4 regions of the Allobosea sp. TWI1241 genome follow, and region 3 is predicted to be linked to each of the others. Evidence: predicted binding sites of a transcription regulator. Region 3 holds the regulator's gene; each other region holds the start of a gene.
What was found. Region 3 encodes PhoB, which activates phosphate uptake and scavenging genes when phosphate is short. Its sites were predicted from a motif close to TGTCATNNANCTGTCAT; they were not measured.
Positions count from the first base shown of each region.

Region 1: ABE438_RS01500 (BtaA family protein) is a predicted target of PhoB. The motif match lies at 1,285-1,301, and genes of this name have one in related genera.
Region 2: ABE438_RS01105 (UDP-2,3-diacylglucosamine diphosphatase) is a predicted target of PhoB. The motif match lies at 935-951, and genes of this name have one in related genera.
Region 4: ABE438_RS04585 (RNA degradosome polyphosphate kinase) is a predicted target of PhoB. The motif match lies at 1,123-1,139, and genes of this name have one in related genera.

Region 1 is NZ_JBDJKW010000001.1:303,149-305,345, forward strand. Features, by position in the region: gene ABE438_RS01500 (BtaA family protein) at 1-1,233, opposite strand, end outside; gene msrB (peptide-methionine (R)-S-oxide reductase MsrB) at 1,394-1,831, shown strand.
Region 2 is NZ_JBDJKW010000001.1:223,350-225,546, reverse strand. Features, by position in the region: gene ABE438_RS01110 (SDR family oxidoreductase) at 94-873, opposite strand; gene ABE438_RS01105 (UDP-2,3-diacylglucosamine diphosphatase) at 1,000-1,836, shown strand; gene ABE438_RS01100 (glycosyltransferase family 4 protein) at 1,836-2,197, shown strand, end outside.
Region 3 is NZ_JBDJKW010000015.1:46,804-49,000, forward strand. Features, by position in the region: gene ABE438_RS17065 (GcrA family cell cycle regulator) at 1-107, shown strand, start outside; gene ABE438_RS17070 (YnfA family protein) at 275-595, shown strand; gene phoB (phosphate regulon transcriptional regulator PhoB) at 841-1,542, opposite strand; gene phoU (phosphate signaling complex protein PhoU) at 1,554-2,197, opposite strand, start outside.
Region 4 is NZ_JBDJKW010000002.1:334,219-336,415, forward strand. Features, by position in the region: gene ABE438_RS04585 (RNA degradosome polyphosphate kinase) at 1-1,009, opposite strand, end outside; gene ABE438_RS04590 (P-loop NTPase family protein) at 1,192-1,893, opposite strand; gene ABE438_RS04595 (AI-2E family transporter) at 1,880-2,197, opposite strand, start outside.

The sequences.
Region 1 (2,197 bases), on a different contig from region 3:
CCGGTAGAGATGGAAGGCGCCGTAGATCGAGGAGCGATCGCGCGCGCCGAGCGCCCGGCTGCTCGCCTCGTCATAGTGCCATTGCGACAGGATCGCCTCCGGCACCCGCCCCGGCAGCAGCCGCTCGTCGGCGGCGGTACGGAAGATCACGCGCGCGCCCGGCGCGGCGCTGCGGGTGATCTGCGTCCATAGCGCCGTGAGATCGGCATCGTTCATCCAGTCCTGCGCGTCGAGCAGCACGAAGCCGTGGCAGCTCTCCGCCGGCTGGCGTTCGAGGAAGGCGGTGATCGCGCTCTGGTGATAGGCGACGCGGCCGGCACGCGCGCGCACCGTCTCGAAATGCTGCGCTTCCAGATAGGGCGGCACCGCGGCGTCCGGACCCGGCCCGTAGCCGCGGCCGAAGGCCTGCCAGGCGAAATAGTTGGTCTTGAGGTCGAAGCCGCAGGCCAGGCGTTCGAGCCGGTTGCGCAGAACCGGCAGGATGCCGTCGGCATCGTCGGCGGCGAGCGCCTTGTACTGCGCCGGCGGGATGCCGAGCCCGTAGAGCGAAGCCGGCTGGCGAACCAGCCAGCGCACCAGAGCCTTGTCGAACACCGGCGCGAGATGCCGGTCGAACAGGACGCGCTGCTCCGCCAGCGTGCGCGCCTCGAGCAGCGCACGGGGATCGCAGCCGAGGCGCCGCGCCAGAAAATGCCCGGCGCCGATGAAGCGGCCGAGCAGGCCGTAGCGGTAGAAATTGCGCGCGAAGACCGCGATGCGCCGCCGTCCGGCGAGGCTGCGGCTCTCCCAGTAGGCGCGCGAGACCGGGTCGAGGTCCGGCGCGACCAGCCGGTCGTAGAGCGCCACATTGTCAGGCGATTGCGCCTCACCGAAGAAGCGGCGGAACACGGCATGGTCGTCGATGCGCCGCAGCGCCGCGAGCTTGAGCCGGCCGAGTGCGATATGGGCGCCGTTGAGATCGACCGCGCTGATCCGCGCCGGATTGGCGGTGAGATAGGACAGCACGTTGCAGGAGCCCGAGGCGATCGCCACGATGTGGTCGTCGGGCCGGATCTCCAGCGCCGCCATGTCGACGACCGGATCTTCCCAGATCTGCGGGTAGACAAGACCGGAGAAGGCCAGGGTGAACAGGCGCTCCAGCAGCCCGGCCCGCGACAGCGGCGTGCTGCGATGGACCGCGTCGTTGAGGCCCAGGCTGGTCGTGCGCTTCACCGCGCGGATCGTCTGCGTCACAAAGCCCTCGATGGCACCCATTGCGATGGTGGGGCCGACTAGAGGACGCGCATGACGGCGCGGTGACGCTACACCCCTGCTGCAATCGGGCGCGGGCTTCCCCATATTGGGCGCAACCGACCACCCGCAGTCCGCGAGAGAGGAGAACCGCATGGGCCTGATGGACATGTTCGGCCGGCAGGGCGCGCCGGCGCGCGAATTCCCCTTCCAGCTCACCGAGGCGCAATGGCGCGAGCGGCTGACGCCGGAGCAGTACCAGGTGCTGCGCGGGCACGGCACCGAGCGACCCGGCTCCTGCGCGCTCAATTTCGAGAAGCGCCCCGGCATCTTCTCCTGCGCCGGCTGCGGCCAGGAGCTGTTCAGGTCCCACAAGAAGTTCGAGAGCGGCACCGGCTGGCCGAGCTTCGACCAGCCGCTCGAGGGCGCGGTGGAGACCAGCGAGGACTTCAGCCACGGCATGCACCGCGTCGAGGTGCATTGCGCCAATTGCGGCGGCCATCTCGGCCACGTCTTCCCGGACGGCCCGCCGCCCACCGGCTTGCGCTACTGCATCAACGGCGTGGCGATGGATTTCGCTCCGGACGGCGCGGAAGGCTGAGCCGGACGGATTTGCCCTGATGGCGATCCGCACCATCGGACCTGCGCCCCTAATCGGCGCCGGTCCATGGACGCGGCCCGAGCGCGCAAATCCTCTTCAGCGAACCCGGCCTGTTCAGCGGCTACTTCCTCGGCAGCCCGTCGCTCTGGCACGACAAGCGCGACGCGGCCGCGAATGCCCGAAGCTGGCCCTGGAATCGGTCGTCCTCAGCGACGAGGACCATCTCACCGTCGCGCCGCGCGGCTTCACCCAGGGCTTGCGATATCTCCTGCCGGCGCGGTGACGAGACGAGCTTCCTGACCACCTGCTCGCCACCGCGGAAAACCGTCTGCGGCGGCGAGCAATCCAGGCGGCCTGTCCCTATAT
Region 2 (2,197 bases), on a different contig from region 3:
CCTCCCACTTACCCCATTCGCGGCACCCCGACCAAGGGGCGGTGGCGCAGGGCCGACCGGCGGCAGGCGGGACGGCGGGCCAAACCATTGCGATCAGAAGTTGGCGCGGAAGGAGCCGCCGTCCATCAGGAAGTTCTGGCCGGTGATGTAGCCGGCGTGCTCGCTCGACAGGAAGGCGCAGAGCTTGCCGAACTCGTCGGGCTGGCCGAAGCGGCCGACCGGGATCTCGGCCATGCGCTGCTTCATCACCTCCTCCTCGGAGATGTTCTTCATCGCCGCGACCCGCTTTGTCGAGCTGGTCAGCCGGTCGGTCGCGAAGACGCCGGGCAGGATGTTGTTGATGGTGACATTGGCGTGCGCGACCTCGCGGGCGACGCCGGCGAGGAAGGCGGTCAGGCCGGCGCGTGCAGCCGAGGAGACGTCGAGCCCGGTCAGCGGGGTGAGCACGCTCGCCGAGGTGATGTTGACGATGCGGCCGAAGCGGCGCGCGATCATGCCGTCGACCACGCGCTGGACCAGCTCGAGCGGCGTGGCGAGGTTCTGCGAGACGCCTTCCAGCAGGCCCTCGCGCGAGACCTCGCGGAAGGGCTTGGGCGGCGGGCCGCCATTGTTGTTGACCAGGATGTCGGGGTTCGGGGCGGCGGCGAGCAGGGCGTCCTGGCCGGCGCGGGTCGAGACGTCGGCGACGACAGCGACGACGGTCGCCCCGGTGCTGGCGCGGATCTCGCTCGCGGTGGCTTCGAGCGTCTGCGCGTCGCGTCCGTTGACGACGACGGTGCAGCCCGCTTCGGCGAGGGCCTGTGCACAGGCGCGGCCGAGCCCCTTGCTGGAGGCGCAGACGATGGCCGTGCGGCCTGCGATACCAAGATCCATGTTCGTTCTCTCCCGGACGTGTCGTCGAAGCTGCCAGAGGCAGTGCATGGTTTGGCCGCCGCGTCATCAAAGCGCAATGCAAATCGGAGACACGCCGCACCATCGCAACGGCACGAGGCTGCAGGCATGGGCGACGAGGACGACGCGAAGCAGGTTCGCAGCATCTTCATCTCGGACCTGCATCTGGGCACGCGCGGCGCGCAGGCCGACCTGGTGCTGGCCTTCCTGCGCGCCTACGACGCGCCGAAGATCTATCTGGTCGGCGACATCATCGACGGCTGGCGGCTGAAGAGCGGCTGGTATTTCCCGCAGGCGCATAACGACGTGGTGCAGAAGCTGCTGCGCAAGGTCCGCAAGGGCTCGACGCTGATCTACGTCACCGGCAACCACGACGACTTCCTCCGCGACTATACCGGCCTGCAGTTCGGCGGCATCACGCTGGTCGACGACATCGTGCACGAGACCGCAGACGGCAAGCGCATGCTGGTCATCCATGGCGACCTGTTCGACCTGGTGGTGCGCAACGCCAGATGGCTCGCCCTGCTCGGCGACTGGGCCTACACCGCAGCCCTGGTGCTGAACCATGGCATCAACCGCGTCCGGCGCGTGCTGCGGCTGCCGCACTGGTCGCTCTCGGCCTGGGCCAAGCGCAAGGTCAAGAACGCGGTCAACTATATCGGCGAGTTCGAGCAGTGCCTGGCCGACGAGGCGCGCCGGCACAAGGCCGACGGGGTGATCTGCGGCCATATCCACCACGCGGCCCGGCGCGAGATCGACGGGCTGACCTACATCAACACCGGCGACTGGGTCGAAAGCTGCACGGCGGTGGTCGAGCACCATGACGGGCGCTTCGAGATCATCCACTGGCCGCAGCATCGGCTGGAGGACCGGCTGCCGCCGCTGCCCGTGCCGCTGCCGGCGCGCCGGCCCGCCGCCGCGGTTCCGGTCGGTGAGGCGGCGTGATGCGCGTCCTGATCGCCACCGACGCCTGGCGTCCGCAGATCAACGGGGTCGTGCGCTCTCTGGAGCGCATGGCGCAGGCCGCGCCCGATTTCGGCGTGACCGCGCATATGCTGACCCCCGAGGGCTTCGCGCAGATCGGGCTGCCGTCCTATCCCGACATCAGGCTGGCGCTGGCGACGCGCCGGCGCATCGCCGCGCGGATCGCAGATTTCGCGCCCGATCACATCCACATCGCCACCGAAGGGCCGATCGGCTGGCTGACGCGCTCGGTCTGCCTGTCGCAGAAGCGCAGCTTCACCACGAGCTATCACACCCGCTTCCCGCAATATGTCTCGGCGCGCTGGCCGGTGCCGGAGCGCTG
Region 3 (2,197 bases):
GCGGCGCCCGCTCGTCGACCGGCCTGCCCTATTGCAGCTACCATGCCCGCATCGCCTACCAGCCGGCGGCCGACCGCCGCCGCGACCGCAAGGCCGTCCGCGCCTGAGGGCGACAAGGCGACCGCGAAACGATCCGAGGAAGCCGGCCCCGTGGCCGGCTTTTTCATGCCCGCCATCGTGCCGGGAGCCAGGTTTCCGGCCGCAAGCCTTGGAACGACAGGTCTTCGAGTAGCAGTGCCTCGGACCAACACGATCCCGGGCGGGAAGGGGCAGGATGGCGACCATCGCGATCTATGCGGGCGCGGCGCTGGCGGAGATCGCCGGCTGCTTCGCCTTCTGGGCCTGGCTGAAGCTCGACCGCTCGGTCTGGTGGCTCGTGCCGGGGCTGCTGGCGCTGGCCGGCTTCGCCTGGCTGCTGGCGCTGGTCGACAGCCCCGCGGCGGGGCGAACCTTCGCCGCCTATGGCGGGGTCTATATCCTCGCCTCGCTCGGCTGGATGGCGCTGGTCGAGAAGGTGGCGCCCGACCGCTTCGACCTGATCGGCGCGGCGCTGTGTCTGGCGGGCGCCAGCGTAATCGTCGCCGCCCCGCGCTGACCCGCTTTCGGCATAACCGACGCCGTCATTGCGGCGTCTGGTGCAGACCAAAAGCCGAACCCGGCACGGGCTGGGTGCGCTCCGGCTCCACGCCGTCATTCCGGGGCTTCGCGCAGCGAAGAGCCCGGAACCCATGACCGCGCGGCTACCGGCTCGGGCGGCAGCGGTCGCGCTGCATCTTCCACCGACACTGGCCATGGGGCCCCGGAGCGACGGTGGATCGCCCGCGTCACGCCCTGCCCGCTTCAGCCTCCGCGGGCGAAGGTCTCGTCGAAGGCGTAGCCGGCGCCGCGCACCGTGCGCAGCGGGTCCTTGGCGTTGCCGGGCGTGATCGCCTTGCGCAGGCGCCCGACATGCACGTCGACGGTGCGCTCGTCGATATAGACGTCGCGGCCCCAGACGGCGTCGAGCAGCTGCGCCCGGGAATAGACCCGGCCCGGCGCCTGCATCAGGAATTCGAGCAGACGGAACTCGGTCGGGCCGAGATGCAGCTCGGTGCCGGCCCGGCGCACACGCCGCGTGGTGCGGTCGAGCTCGAGGTCGCCGGCGGTGAGCAGCCCGGCGACATGGCCGGGCTTGGCCCGGCGCAGCAGCGCCTGCACCCGCGCGATCAGCTCCGGCAGCGAGAACGGCTTGACCACATAGTCGTCGGCGCCGGTGGCGAGGCCGCGCACGCGCTCGGTCTCCTCGCCGCGGGCGGTCAGCATGATGATCGGCACGCGCTCGGTGTCGCGCCGGGCCCTGAGACGCCGGCAGAGCTCGATGCCGGAGAGGCCGGGCAGCATCCAGTCGAGCAGCACGAGATCGGGCGTGCTGTCGCGCAGATGCAGCTCGGCGTCGTCGCCGCGCGCCACGCTGTCGACCTCGAAGCCCTCGGCCTCGAGATTGTAGCGCAGGAGCAGGGTCAGCGGCTCCTCGTCCTCGACGATCAGGATGCGCGCGGCCATGTCGGGCCCTTTCAGGCGTCGCCGGAAGCGGCGGAAGCCGGCAGCTCGACGGGGATGTCGGTGGTGTCGAGCTTCGGCCGGGTCTCGTCGATCGACTGGCCGGTGACGAGGTAGTGGATGGTCTCGGCGATGTTGGTGGTGTGGTCGCCGATGCGCTCGACGTTCTTGGCGCAGAACAGCAGATGCGTGCAGAAGGTGATGTTGCGCGGATCCTCCATCATATAGGTCAGGAGCTCGCGGAACAGCGAGGTGTAGAGCGCGTCGATCTCGTCGTCGCGGCGCCAGACCTCCATCGCCTTGCGGTCGTTGCCGGCGGCATAGGCGTCGAGCACGTCCTTGAGCTGGGCCTGGACCAGGCGGCTCATATGCTCCAGCCCGACCACGGCCCGCGTCGGCGGCGAGAACTGGCCGGAGATCGCGACGGCGCGCTTGGCGATGTTCTTGGCGAGATCGCCGACGCGCTCGATATCGGCGGCGATGCGGATCGCCGAGATCAGCTCGCGCAGGTCGTTGGCGAGGGGCTGGCGCCGGGCGATGGTCAGCACCGCCTTCTCCTCGACGTCGCGCTGGAGATTGTCCAGGCGCTGGTCCGCGCTGATGATCTTCTGGGCGAGCGCGGTGTCGCGGCGCACCAGAGCGACGGTGGAGTCGCCGA
Region 4 (2,197 bases), on a different contig from region 3:
CGTTGTAGGGCTTGAACTTCAGGTCCGGCCGATCGACGCCGACCAGCTGCGACAGTTCGTTGAGGCCGATCATCCCCTCGACGGTGACGATCTCGTCGGGATCGACCTTGAGCTCGCGCACGATCAGGTTGCGCAAATGGTCGGGCATGCCGGCATGCAGCTCGAGCCGGATCACCACGCCGCGGCGGCGCTGCTTCAGCATGGTCTCGAAGACACGCACCAAGTCCTCCGCCTCCTCCTCGATATCGAGGTCGGAGTCGCGGATGATGCGGAAGGAGGCCGTGCCCTTCACCCCATAGCCGGGGAAGAGCTTGCCGATGAACAGCGCAATCAGGTCCTCCAGCACGATGAAGCGCTGGACGCCGTCGCGGGCGAAGTCCGGCAGCTCGATGAAGCGGTCCATCTTCACCGGCACGCGGATCAGCGCGTCGAGCGGCCGGCCGTCGCTGATGCGCTCCAGCGCCAGCGCGACGGTGAAGCCGAGATTGGGAATGAACGGGAAGGGATGCGCCGGGTCGATCGCCAGCGGCGTCAGCACCGGGAAGACGTAGTGCAGGAAGCGGTCCTCGAGCCAGACCCGATCCTGCGCGTCGATATCGCCCTGCCCCAGCAGCACGATGCGGTTGGCCTGCAGCTCCTGCTTCAGCTCGCTCCAGCGGGTCTGCTGGTCCCGCGTCAGCGCCGCCACCGCCTCGCCGAGCGCCGCGAGCTGCTCGGCCGGGCTCAGCCCGTCCTGGCTCGGGGTCACGACACCGGCCTTAAGCTGCTCGCGCAGGCCGGAGACCCGCACCATGAAGAACTCGTCGAGATTGGCCGCCGAGATCGACAGGAAACGCAGCTGCTCGAGCAGCGGATGATTGCGGTTCGACGCCTCCTCCATGACGCGCCGGTTGAACTGCAGCCAGGAGAGCTCGCGGTTCATGAAGCGCTGCGGCGAATGGCGCAGCGCCTCGTCCATGGCGAGAGCCGCCGGCACCGGCGCGATCGGGGGGGTGATCTGCTGGTCCATCTGCTTCGCTCTCGCCCTCGACGCCGTCCGTGCCACTGCGGGCCCCTTACCTGTCGTTCGTGACAATCGCGTGCAGCGATCGGCCGCCCGCCCGGCCTTGAAGCCATCACCGCGTGACGCTTCGATGACACTCTGGACGATCGGCGCCGTTCGGCAAGAGCCGCGCGCGGCGCCGCCCGTCCTCAGTCGCCCGCCGGATCGAGGCTGCCGACGACTTCGGCCGCCATGGCGCGGGTGACGCGCCGTCCGCGTTCGAGCGAAAGCCGGTCGAGCGCATCGACGAGATCGCGCGCGGCGGCGAAAGAGCGCTCCATCCTGAGCGCCAGCGCCTCGATCGTGCCGGTGTCGACGATGAGCTGGCGGTCGACGAAGAGCTTGACCAGAAGCGCCCGCAATAGCGCGTCGTCCGGCGTGGCGATCTCGGCGCCCGGCGCCAGGCGCAGCCGGGAGAGCAGGTCGGGAACCGTCAGCCCCCAGCGATCCGGCGGGGTGCGCGCGGTCAACAGGACATGGCCGCCGCGCGCCTTCATCGCGTTGAGCAGGTGGAAGAGCGCCGGCTCGTCGAGCGTGCCGGTGTCGCAATCCTCGACGACGAGTGCCCCGCCAGAGACCAGATGCGGCACCTGCGCCGCGCCGATCTCGCGCGCCGGCACGGTCCAGGCATACGAGCGCGTCGCCCAGATCGCCGCGAGATGGGTCTTGCCCGCGCCCTCGGGCCCGACGAGGCGCAGCCAAGCATCGGGCCAGGCCGGCCAGCGCTCGACCAGCGCATAGGCCTGCTCGTTGGACGGGCCGACCAGGAAGTCTTCGACGCCGTGGCGGCTTTCCACGGGCAGGTCGAAGGCAAGCTGGCGGGGGCGTGCGGTCAGGTCAGCGGGCGACATCGTCTTGGGTATGGATGGCGGCGGCACGGGCGACGTCGCCTCCATGATAGAACTGGCTCTGGAGATACTGGCGCAGCGCGAAGCGCGCCAGCACGCCGATGATCGCGGCCAGCGGAACGGCGAGCAGCAGCCCGACGAAGCCGAACAGCGAGCCGAAGGCGAGCAGCGCGAACATCAGCCAGACCGGGTGAACGCCGATCGAATCGCCGACCAGCTTGGGCTGCAGGATATTGCCTTCGAGGAACTGGCCGGCGAGGAAGATCGACAGCGTCACCGCCGGCATCACCCAGTCCGGCCAGAACTG